3 regions of the Arthrobacter oryzae genome follow, and region 3 is predicted to be linked to each of the others. Evidence: riboswitches for the same ligand, from Rfam matches in the RefSeq annotation. Region 3 holds a riboswitch; each other region holds the start of a gene.
What was found. A riboswitch is a leader RNA that binds a small molecule or an ion and turns the genes downstream of it on or off. The one in region 3 is predicted to bind cyclic di-AMP.
Positions count from the first base shown of each region.

Region 1: it holds a riboswitch for cyclic di-AMP, as region 3 does, so the genes downstream of both, Q8Z05_RS11235 (hypothetical protein) here and Q8Z05_RS19835 (NlpC/P60 family protein) in region 3, are expected to answer to the same signal.
Region 2: it holds a riboswitch for cyclic di-AMP, as region 3 does, so the genes downstream of both, Q8Z05_RS11945 (M23 family metallopeptidase) here and Q8Z05_RS19835 (NlpC/P60 family protein) in region 3, are expected to answer to the same signal.

Region 1 covers NZ_CP132204.1:2,429,704-2,432,971, reverse strand. The annotation lists gene Q8Z05_RS11240 (HAMP domain-containing sensor histidine kinase) at 1-1,070, shown strand, start outside; cyclic di-AMP (ydaO/yuaA leader) riboswitch at 1,218-1,395, shown strand; gene Q8Z05_RS11235 (hypothetical protein) at 1,395-2,183, shown strand; gene Q8Z05_RS11230 (glycosyltransferase) at 2,311-3,216, shown strand; gene Q8Z05_RS11225 (DUF7793 family protein) at 3,239-3,268, opposite strand, start outside.
Region 2 covers NZ_CP132204.1:2,589,780-2,593,047, forward strand. The annotation lists gene serC (phosphoserine transaminase) at 1-49, opposite strand, end outside; gene Q8Z05_RS11940 (metal-dependent transcriptional regulator) at 330-1,025, shown strand; cyclic di-AMP (ydaO/yuaA leader) riboswitch at 1,167-1,379, shown strand; gene Q8Z05_RS11945 (M23 family metallopeptidase) at 1,383-2,207, shown strand; cyclic di-AMP (ydaO/yuaA leader) riboswitch at 2,356-2,514, shown strand; gene Q8Z05_RS11950 (C40 family peptidase) at 2,585-3,259, shown strand.
Region 3 covers NZ_CP132204.1:4,314,387-4,317,654, forward strand. The annotation lists gene Q8Z05_RS19830 (hypothetical protein) at 1-430, shown strand, start outside; gene Q8Z05_RS19835 (NlpC/P60 family protein) at 547-1,317, opposite strand; cyclic di-AMP (ydaO/yuaA leader) riboswitch at 1,321-1,510, opposite strand; gene Q8Z05_RS19840 (polysaccharide deacetylase family protein) at 1,748-3,268, shown strand.

The DNA.
Region 1 (3,268 bases), 1.9 Mb from region 3:
CCCCGTATGGAGATGTGATCGTCACCGGCCTCCCCCTCGCCGAAAAGCAGAACACGCTCAGCTCACTGGTGTGGACCTTTGTGTTCGTTTCCCTCGGCGGGCTGGTCCTGATCGGCATGGCAGGAACGGTGCTGATCCGCCGGACCATGAAACCGCTCGAACAGCTGTCCGAAGTGGCCACGCAGGTTTCCCAGCTGCCGCTCGACGCCGGCGAGGTGGCACTTGCGGTGCGCGTGCCGCCGTCGAACGCCCATCCCGGAACTGAAGTGGGCAGCGTGGGCCACGCGCTGAACCTCATGCTGGACAACGTCGCCAAAGCCCTGGAGGCACGGCAGCAGAGCGAGACCAAGGTGCGCCAGTTCGTGGCCGACGCATCGCACGAACTGCGCACGCCGCTCACCGCCATCCGCGGCTACACGGAACTCATGCGGATGACCGAGGACTTCACCCCGGACGGCAAGAAGTCCCTCGCCAGGGTGCAGAGCCAGTCCGAACGGATGACCACACTGGTGGAGGACCTCCTGCTCCTGGCCCGGCTGGATGAAGGCCAGCCGCTCAAGATCAGCGATGTGGACCTGACGCAGCTGGCGGTGGAAACTGTCAGCGACGAGAAGGTCATGGCACCGGACCGCATCTGGCAGCTCGAACTGCCCGATGAGCCCGTGGTGGTCCGCGGGGACGCCAAACAGCTGCATCAGGTGCTGGCCAACCTCCTATCCAACGCCCGCAAGCACACGGACCCTGGAACCACGGTGGTCACCGGGGTGATGAGGTCGGCCGACGGCAGTGCCGTGCTGACCGTGACGGATAACGGGGCGGGGATCCCGCCGGAATTCGTGGACCGGGTCTTCGCCAGGTTTGCCCGGGCGGACGCCGCGCGCACCAGCCCGGCCGGAGCCGCATCGGCACCTGGTGTTGGCGGGGCCGCGGCCGCCGAGGGAACCAGCGGACTTGGACTGTCGATTGTGCAGTCGATCGTGGAGGCACACGGCGGCACCGTGGAGGTGAACTCCCGCCCGGGCCGTACGGAATTCGCGTTGCGCCTCCCTGGCGAACCTGCGGCAGCCTAGCCCCGCGCCGGCAGCGCTGCGCAGTCAGTTCCAGCGCAAGTCAACGCGCCGCACACGTGATCCTCGTTACCGAAATGTGACTTAAGCGCCGATCTCCTGTACGGTTTTTAGGGTGCGGCCATCGTTCGGGCCGCATATCCGGATGGACGCCAAACTCTGCCGCTACCCGGATTTCCTCATGATCAGGCAGAGGCGGGGGACCCAGGTCTCCGGGCATGCTGCAGCAGCAGCCCTTGGGGTGAAGCCGACACGTGAAGTTCCGTGCGGCCGGGTGTGACCTCATCCGAACCCGACAGCTAACTCCGCCGGCATCGAGAGGCAACCATGACTGAATCCACGCCAGAAGTATGCCCTGATACAAACTCCGCCAACGCTGCAGCGCCTGCGGCACGGTCACGCCACCGCGCCGAACCGGCTACCAAGGCATCCCCGCCGTCCCGGTTCACCGCCGGCCTGCAGGGGTCCGGCCGCCGGGCCGCAGTAGTGGCCACGGCCTGCGCCGTGCTGATTGGTGTCGGCGCCGCCGGCCAGGCTTCCGAGCCCACAGCGCCCTCAACATCGGCCTCAGGTGCTGAAAGCGCATCAACCTCGGCCGATATCGAGTCGAAGCTCGCATTCGAAAAAATCCTGGTATCCGCCATGCCAGCCCCGGCCTCCGTCAGCGTGACTCCGCAATCGTCAGAGGAAAAGACGGCAGAGCAGGAGGCTCCTGAGGCCGCACCGGAGGCAGCCGCACCTGCGCCTGCCCCTGCACCGGCTCCCGAACCCGCGCCTGCCCCTGCCCCTGCACCGCCCGTTGCAGTTGACGACCCCGCGGCGGCCCAGGCATATGCCGCTTCGCAGCTCGGAAGCTACGGCTGGGCTGCCGACCAGATGCAGTGCCTGGTCACGCTGTGGACCAAGGAATCCGACTGGAAGACCACGGCGACCAATCCCAGCAGCGGCGCGTACGGCGTTGTCCAGTCCCTGCCGGCCGAAAAGATGGCCAGTGCCGGAGCGGACTACCGCACCAACTTCCGCACGCAGATCAACTGGGGCCTGAACTACGTTAAGGAACGGTACGGTTCCCCCTGCGATGCCCTGAACTTCCACTACGCCAACAACTGGTACTAAGCCAGCCGGCTTGTCCCGTTTTACCGGAGGCCTCGAATCCATGCGGATTCGGGGCCTCCGGCAACTCCACAGCAGGTGCACAGCTTTGGCCTAAATCCTTCAAATGCAGCGGCCCCATTGTTGAACCATGACGCTCACACACCAGGCCACGGGAACCCTGCCGCGCCCGCACCCGCGGGCCGCCGTCGATGCCTCGCACGAAAGGGCACCGATGCTTCCCGGACCGGGATCCATCCGCCGTTCCCCTGTTGACACACGGGCCATGGCAGCAGCAGGAACCGACATCCCGGTCCTGGATGTGGTCATCCCGGTGTTCAACGAGCAACAGGATGTGGAGCCGTCGTTGAGGCGGCTGCACGCCTACCTGCTCGCCACTTTTCCGTACCCCTTCCGGATTACCGTGGCGGACAATGCCAGCACCGACGGCACCCTCCAAGCCGCCGAGCGTGTGGCTCGGGAACTCCGTGAAGTCGCGGTTGTCCGGCTGTCCGCCAGGGGCCGGGGAAACGCCCTGCGCACTGTGTGGCTGGACTCGCCTTCCCCCGTGCTGGCCTACATGGACGTGAATCTTTCCACCGACCTCGCCGCGCTCGCTCCGCTGGTGGCTCCGCTGCTTTCCGGACATTCGGATGTGGCGGCTGGAACCCGGCTGGCGCGGACGTCCCGGGTGGTCCGCGGACGCTGGCGGGCGTTCATTTCCCGCAGCTACAACCTTCTCCTGTATGTGCTGATGGGAGCACGTTTCAGCGATGCGCAATGCGGTTTCAAGGCCATCCGCGCAGATCTTGGCCGGCACATTCTTCCCTACACTGCGGACGATGAGTGGTTCTTCGACACCGAACTCCTTGTCCTTGCCGAACGATGCGGACTCCGTGTGCACGAGGTCCCTGTGGACTGGGCAAGCGCTGCCGACGCCGGCGTGGATCTCGTGCAGACGGCCCTCGCCGACCTGCGCGGCATCGTCCGCCTCACCCGGAACCTGGCCGGCGGCCGCATTCCCGTAGCAGCGCTTCGCTCGGGACTGGCCCGGTGAACACCATCGCTGGTTTTAGCGCCTAAGCCTCCTTAAGCCAACCCATGGCTTC
Region 2 (3,268 bases), 1.7 Mb from region 3:
CGTCCTTCGGCAGGAGGTTGGCGGGGATAGTGATGCTGGTGTCGCTCACAGTGGCTCCAATTTTTCGGCATGGACGCGGAGGGGCCCGGCAGTGCACGGGGTACTGCAGGTGGAATCCCCTATATTCTGCCTGACGCGCCTGCGCGGGAGGGAACGGCATCCGTCATAGTCCAGTCACTGAGACATGGTCCGGTCCCGGAGGCGCGGCACACTGATGCGGCAGTTCACGGGGCGGCTGACGGTGAGGCAGCCGGAAGATTATCCGGAGTAATTCAAAATAGGTTAAGCTTGTCCCTGACGCAAGGACTGTGCTCGAGGAGCTGAGCTGGATGACGGATCTGATCGACACCACGGAGATGTATCTTCGGACAATCTTGGAGCTTGAGGAAGAGAACATCGTGGCTCTCCGCGCCCGGATCGCCGAACGGCTGCGCCACTCCGGGCCCACCGTTTCGCAGACCATCGGCCGGATGGAGCGTGACGGGCTGGTGGTTGTTTCGGGCGACCGGCACCTTGAGCTTACGGAAACGGGCCGGAAACGGGCCACTGAAGTCATGCGCAAGCACCGCCTCGCTGAGCGGCTCCTGGCCGACGTGATCGGGCTCGACTGGGCGTACGTCCACGACGAAGCGTGCCGGTGGGAACACGTCATGAGCGAACGGGTGGAACGGCGCATCTTCGAACTCCTGGACCACCCCACGGTTTCCCCCTACGGCAATCCCATTCCCGGGCTGGCTGCGCTTGGCGGCGAACCGTCGCCCGCGTTCACCGACGGCGTGGTGAACCTCCTTGACGCCATGACCGGGTACGGGGCCGACTCGCGCGTCACCGTGAGCAGGCTGGCCGAACCCATCCAGGTTGAACCCGAGCTGCTCGTCCAGCTTGATGAAGGCGGGATCCGGCCGGGGGCGTCCCTCGCCCTGGAACGCGTGGGGGAGTACATCTCGGTGCGTGTACCCGAGATCGAGGGGGCCCTTGAGCTGCCGCCCGAAGTCGCGGCCCACGTATTTGTTACGGTCAGCTGACCGCGCACCTCGTAGGACCACCTACAACTGCCTGAGACGCAGATAACGGAATTATTACCGCGCTGATTAATCACCTATAGTTGTGGACTAGCGCCGATACTAAAGCGTTACCTGATCCGAAGCCGAGCTCTGCCAGCGGATCAGCGTACGAAACACCTCCTGGCAGAGGCGGGGGAACCACAACCGGCCGTTGAAAAACGGCCTTGGGGTGAAGTCCGTCAGCGGCAAGCCATCTCCGACGAAGGATTCCTTAGGGATACCCCTGTGTCGGATGCCTTGCAGTGGCGGACCGGGTCTTTGATCTCTCTGACCCGAATCCGACAGCTAACTTCGCAGGCTATCCAGAGAGGATAATTTTTGACCACGCAGACCGTCAGGGGCCGCCGCAGGGCGACCGGTCCCGCTTCGGAGTACCCAGTGGCCGAAGCCGTTATGACGGTCAGGCCGCGCGATGCGCATCGTGATGCACGCCGGCGCCGCAGCCTGTTCAGCCAGGTAACGGCCTTCGCTTCGGCGAGCGGTGTGGGCCAGAAGGCGGGCATTGCCCTCGCGGCCACCGGGCTCGTCCTCACTGTGACCGTCCCGTCCACCGGCCCCGCGATGTCCACAGCGGACACGGGGAACGCTGCCGCCGCTGCGTCAGCTGCGCCACAGCCGGAAGTGTCCGCTGCTGCAGGTGCCAAAATCGACTTCAACCGCACGTACGTTGCCACCAAGGGTGATCCGGACGGCAAGCTCAAGCAGCTACTGAGCGCGCAGTCGGCAGGGACCATCACCCGTGCGGCCTCCGCCGGCAGCCTCGGTGCTCCGTTGGAACAAATGATTTCGGCCTCACCGTTCGGCTTCCGGGTCAGCCCCATCACGGGCGGCGCCGGTGAGTTCCACCGCGGCCAGGACTATGCCGCCCAGTGCGGTACGAGCGTCCTCGCTGCCGCCAGCGGAACAGTGACCTTCTCGGGCTGGCACCCCTATGGCGGCGGAAACCGCGTGGTGATTGATCACGGCAACGGCCTGGAAACCACGTACAACCACCTTTCGTCCTCCAACGTCCAGGTGGGGCAGAAAGTGGGCCGTGGCGACCTCGTGGCGCTCAGCGGGACCACCGGCGCCTCCACCGGCTGCCACCTCCATTTCGAGGTCATGGTCAACGGCGAAGTCGTCGACCCCACCGGCTGGCTCTGATCCAAGCGATGGACCGCTCTCGCATTCCTGTGACATGCCGTGACCTGAATGTGACATTCGTTATTAATTCCTGTACCGTTTAGAGCACGCCAACTTTTCCGAAGTTGGCGCTCTTGAGTGGATTGCCTAACTCTGCCACCGCTCAAGGTCCGTTCGCATGACATCGTCTGGCAGAGGCGGGGGAACCAATTTTGGTCTTCGCAAGAAGACCTTGGGGTTAAGTCGCAACGCTTCCCAGGAAGCCGAGCGGCCGGGTGACTCCCATCCGAATCCGACAGCTCACCTCGTAGGCATTGGGAGAGGCTACCTTCGTGTCTACACGTCACAATTCTGCGCGCCACCGTGCGCAAACGGTTCGAACGAACCCGTTGAACTCCGTGTCCCGGGCTGTTACTGCCAACGCCGGAACCGTAGGTCGCCAGGCGGCTGTCATTGCAGCCGCGTCCGGATTGATCCTCAGCGTTGGAATGCCGGCGAACGCCGCCGACACCAACCTGGGTGTTTCCGCTTCCACGGAGTCCGGCTCACAGTCGGCCCAGCTGACCGTCACCGCGGAACCGACAGCGACTGTTTCCTTCGAGCGTCCGGCAGTGACCACGAAGGCAGCGCCCAAGGTTGAAACCGTCCGGGCACAGTCCACCGGTACAGATGCCAGCGAAACGTCCACTGAGGCCGACGCAGAAGGCAAGGCAGGCAAGCTTGCCGACGCCGCTTCGTCTGCAGCAGCATCGGGCCTCGCTGCCATCGCCTACACCGGCATTGGCAGTGCCTACGTCTGGGGCGGCACCACTCCCAGCGGCTGGGACTGCTCAGGCTTCACCCAGTGGGTCTACGCCCAGGCCGGCATCAGCATCCCCCGCACCAACGCATGGACTGCCATGACGCCCACCGCCACCCCGGCGCCGGGCGATCTTGTCATGCAAAACGGCGGCGCACACGTTGGCATCTACGTCGGCAACGGCATGATGATCAGCGCGTTGAACCCGTCGCAGGGCACCCTCCTGCACGCTGTGTCCGCCACGGGCACGTCCGCGTACTACACCATGCGCTAAATCACACTG
Region 3 (3,268 bases):
AACTACTGCGGGCGCAGCACAGCCGGGCAGCACCGTCCGGCCGACCGGCGTCCCATCCGCCACCGGCGACGGTGCAGGATGGACGGTAGCCTTGCCGGCCGAGCGGAAGTTCAGGGCGGGCGACGTCGAGTATGAGATTCTCGGAGCCGGCGTGCGTCCCGACGTCTCCGGCCAGGTCGCGCTGACGGTGGCACTCAGGTGCACCAACCACGGCCGGTATGACATCAACTTCTGGGACTCTACGTTCAGGCTGAATGCGGACGGAATCAGCCATTCCCCCGATTCCGGCCTGAACGAGCTCGTGGCAGGCGATTCAAGCAAATCGGGCGACGTACGCTTCATTCTTCCGGCGGATACGCGCGAAGCCCTCCTTCGCATCAAATTCGTACAAGGCGAGAGCACGGCTCAGCTCGCCATATCCCCGCCGTGAGGCAACCTGCCGTGAAGCGCCGGGCAGCTTCACAGCGAGCCGGCGGCCACGCGGAAGGCCGGCGACCTGCTGCCCCCAAGGCAGCTGATCGCCGGCCGACCGGCAGGGCCTGAAGGCTAGGCTCCGGCGCGGACGAACGTCACGCCGCCGGTGGCCGTGAGCCAGGACAGCGGGTGCTTGACCGTGGCGTTGACGCCGTTCATTCCGCCGCTGATCACCTGGCCGTCGCCAATGTAAATGCCCACATGGCCGGATTGCACCACCATGTCGCCGGGCTGCGGTTCGCCCACTACCGAGCCGTAGTTCATGAACTGCATCGGGGCCAGGTCGCCCACGGGAATGCCCGCTGAGCCGAGGGCCTTTTCCACCATTGCGGTGCAGTCCTGGGTGATTCCCAGCTGCGCGTACGCAGCGGAAACCATGGCGGCATTGACACCGCCGGCAGCAGGCGCCGGCGCAGGGGCGGGTGCCGCCGCCTGGACCTGGACGGAAACCGCTGGCGCAGCAGGGGCCGGGGCGGCCGGCGCGGGAGTGGCCTCCGCCGGAGCAGCCACCTCCACCGGAGCGGCCTCTTCGACCGGCGCCTCCACCGGAGCGGGCGTGGTGCTGACATCAGGCCGCTCGAAGCTGATCCTGACATGCGAGTCAGCGCTGAGCGGGGCGCCCACCTGGGCCGTGGCATCCAGGGCGGAGGCCGGAGCGGTGTCTCGTTCCGCGGGGGCATCGGCCGCCTGGGCAGCCCCGGTGCCGGAAAGGACCAGGCCCGAAGCGGCCGCCAGGACCGCAGCCCGGCGTCCCGCGCGGATCCTCCCTCCGGCAGGTGTGGACCCCGGGCGCCCGGCGGGCGCGGTGGACCGGTGATGGTCGGGCAGATTGCGTGAAGACATGAAGTGACCTCTCCCGATGCCTGCGAGGTTAGCTGTCGGATTCGGATGGGAGACACCCGGCCGCAGTGGCATTCCGCGTTGCGGAAGCGTGCGGCTTCACCCCGAAGACCTGCACAAAGTCAGGTCAAAAGTGGTTTCCCCGTCCCTGCCGAATGGTTTTCGATTGGATCCCGGGCTGCGGCAGGGTTAGGCAATCCGCCCGGGAGTGCCGGTATCTGGGACAACAGGCACCGTTCCACCGTACGCGGGCGGCGCACCGCATGTCACATTCAGGTAACAGCACAGCCCGGCGCGGCGCCCGGCCGCCCCTGCAGGCAGCGGCGGTGTACTCGGGTGTTCCGTCCGTCAAAGTCGAGTGTTTTCCCCGGGTGCGGTGAGGCGTAGTCTACGTGCATGTTCTTGCGGGGGGACTCACACGCTTGGAGGCATCATGCGTTGGTCGAATCGCCCTGTCCGCAATTATCCGCGCCATGTGGCTGATCCCCCGGAAGCCTCTCCCGGAGGCTGGCGCGGCCGGCGCTGGACGGCGGTCCTGGGCGCGCTCCTGCTCGCCGCGGGTACCGTGGTGGGTGTGGCCGGCACGTCACGGGCTGCGGAACCAACCATTGTCAGCCTGACATTCGACGACGGCCTCGGCAGCCAGCTCGCCGCCGAGCAGGTCCTGAAAGCCCACGGGCTGGTGGGGACGTTCTTTATCACTACCTCCTTCATCGGTTCGTCCGGATTCCTCACCCAGGCGAACCTGCAGGCCTTCGCCGCCGACGGCAACGAGATCGCGGGCCACAGCGTGACCCACCCGGATATGACAACACTCAGCGCTGCAGCCGCCCGCGCGGAGGCGTGTAACAGCAAATCGACGTTGCAAGATTGGGGCTTCAACGTCACCAGCTTTGCGTATCCGTTTGCGGCGGAGAATGCGACCGCCCAATCAGCCGTCCGCGACTGCGGATACACCAGTTCCAGGGGCCTCGGCGACCTGCGGTCCCCGGCCAGCTGCGCCTCCTGCCCCGTTGCGGAAACGCTGCCTCCGCAGAATCCCATGGTGACCAGGGCGCCGGACCAGGTGGCCAGCACCTGGAGCCTGGCAGACCTGCAAAACACGGTCACCAACGCGGAGACCACGGGCGGCTGGCTGCAGCTAACCTTCCACGAAATTGCCAACGGCACGGACCCGTCCCTGTCCATCAGTCCGGCTGTGTTCGAATCCTTCGTCACGTGGCTGGCTGCGCGTACGGCAAACGGTACGACGTCGGTCCGGACAGTGGCGCAAGCCATGGGCCAGTCCCCCGTGACGTCCCCGCCGCCGCCGTCACCGTCCCCGTCTCCATCCCCCTCACCGTCCCCATCCCCATCCCCCTCACCCTCGCCGTCGCCAATCTCTTTCGTTGACGTCCCGCCCGGCTCGCAGCTCTACACAGAGGTCAGCTGGATGGCCAACCAGGGAATCAGCAACGGCTGGTACGAAAGTGACGGTACCCGCACGTTCCGTCCCGGAGTTGCCGCCAGCAGAGACATGATGGCGGCGTTCTTCTATCGGCTGGCCGGGAGCCCTGCCTATACGCCGGCAGGTTCCCCGTTTGCGGATGTCACGCCGGAGACCCCCTTCTACAAGGAGATCCTGTGGCTCGCCTCCCAGGGAATCACCAACGGCTGGGCCGAAGCCAACGGCACCAGGACCTTCAGGCCAACAGTGGCCGTCAACCGGGACCAGGTCGCGGCCTTTATTTACCGTTTCGCCGGAAACCCCGCCTACACACCAACAGCGCCTCCGTTTACGGATATCTCAACGCAAAACGCCTTTTACACCGAGGTCGCATGGATGTCATCCCAGGGAATCTCCTACGGCTGGGCGGAACCGGACGGCACCAGGACCTTCCGGCCGGGATTGCCCGTGAACCGGGATCAGGTGGCCGCATTCCTTTACCGCTACAAGACCGCTTTTCCAGACTAG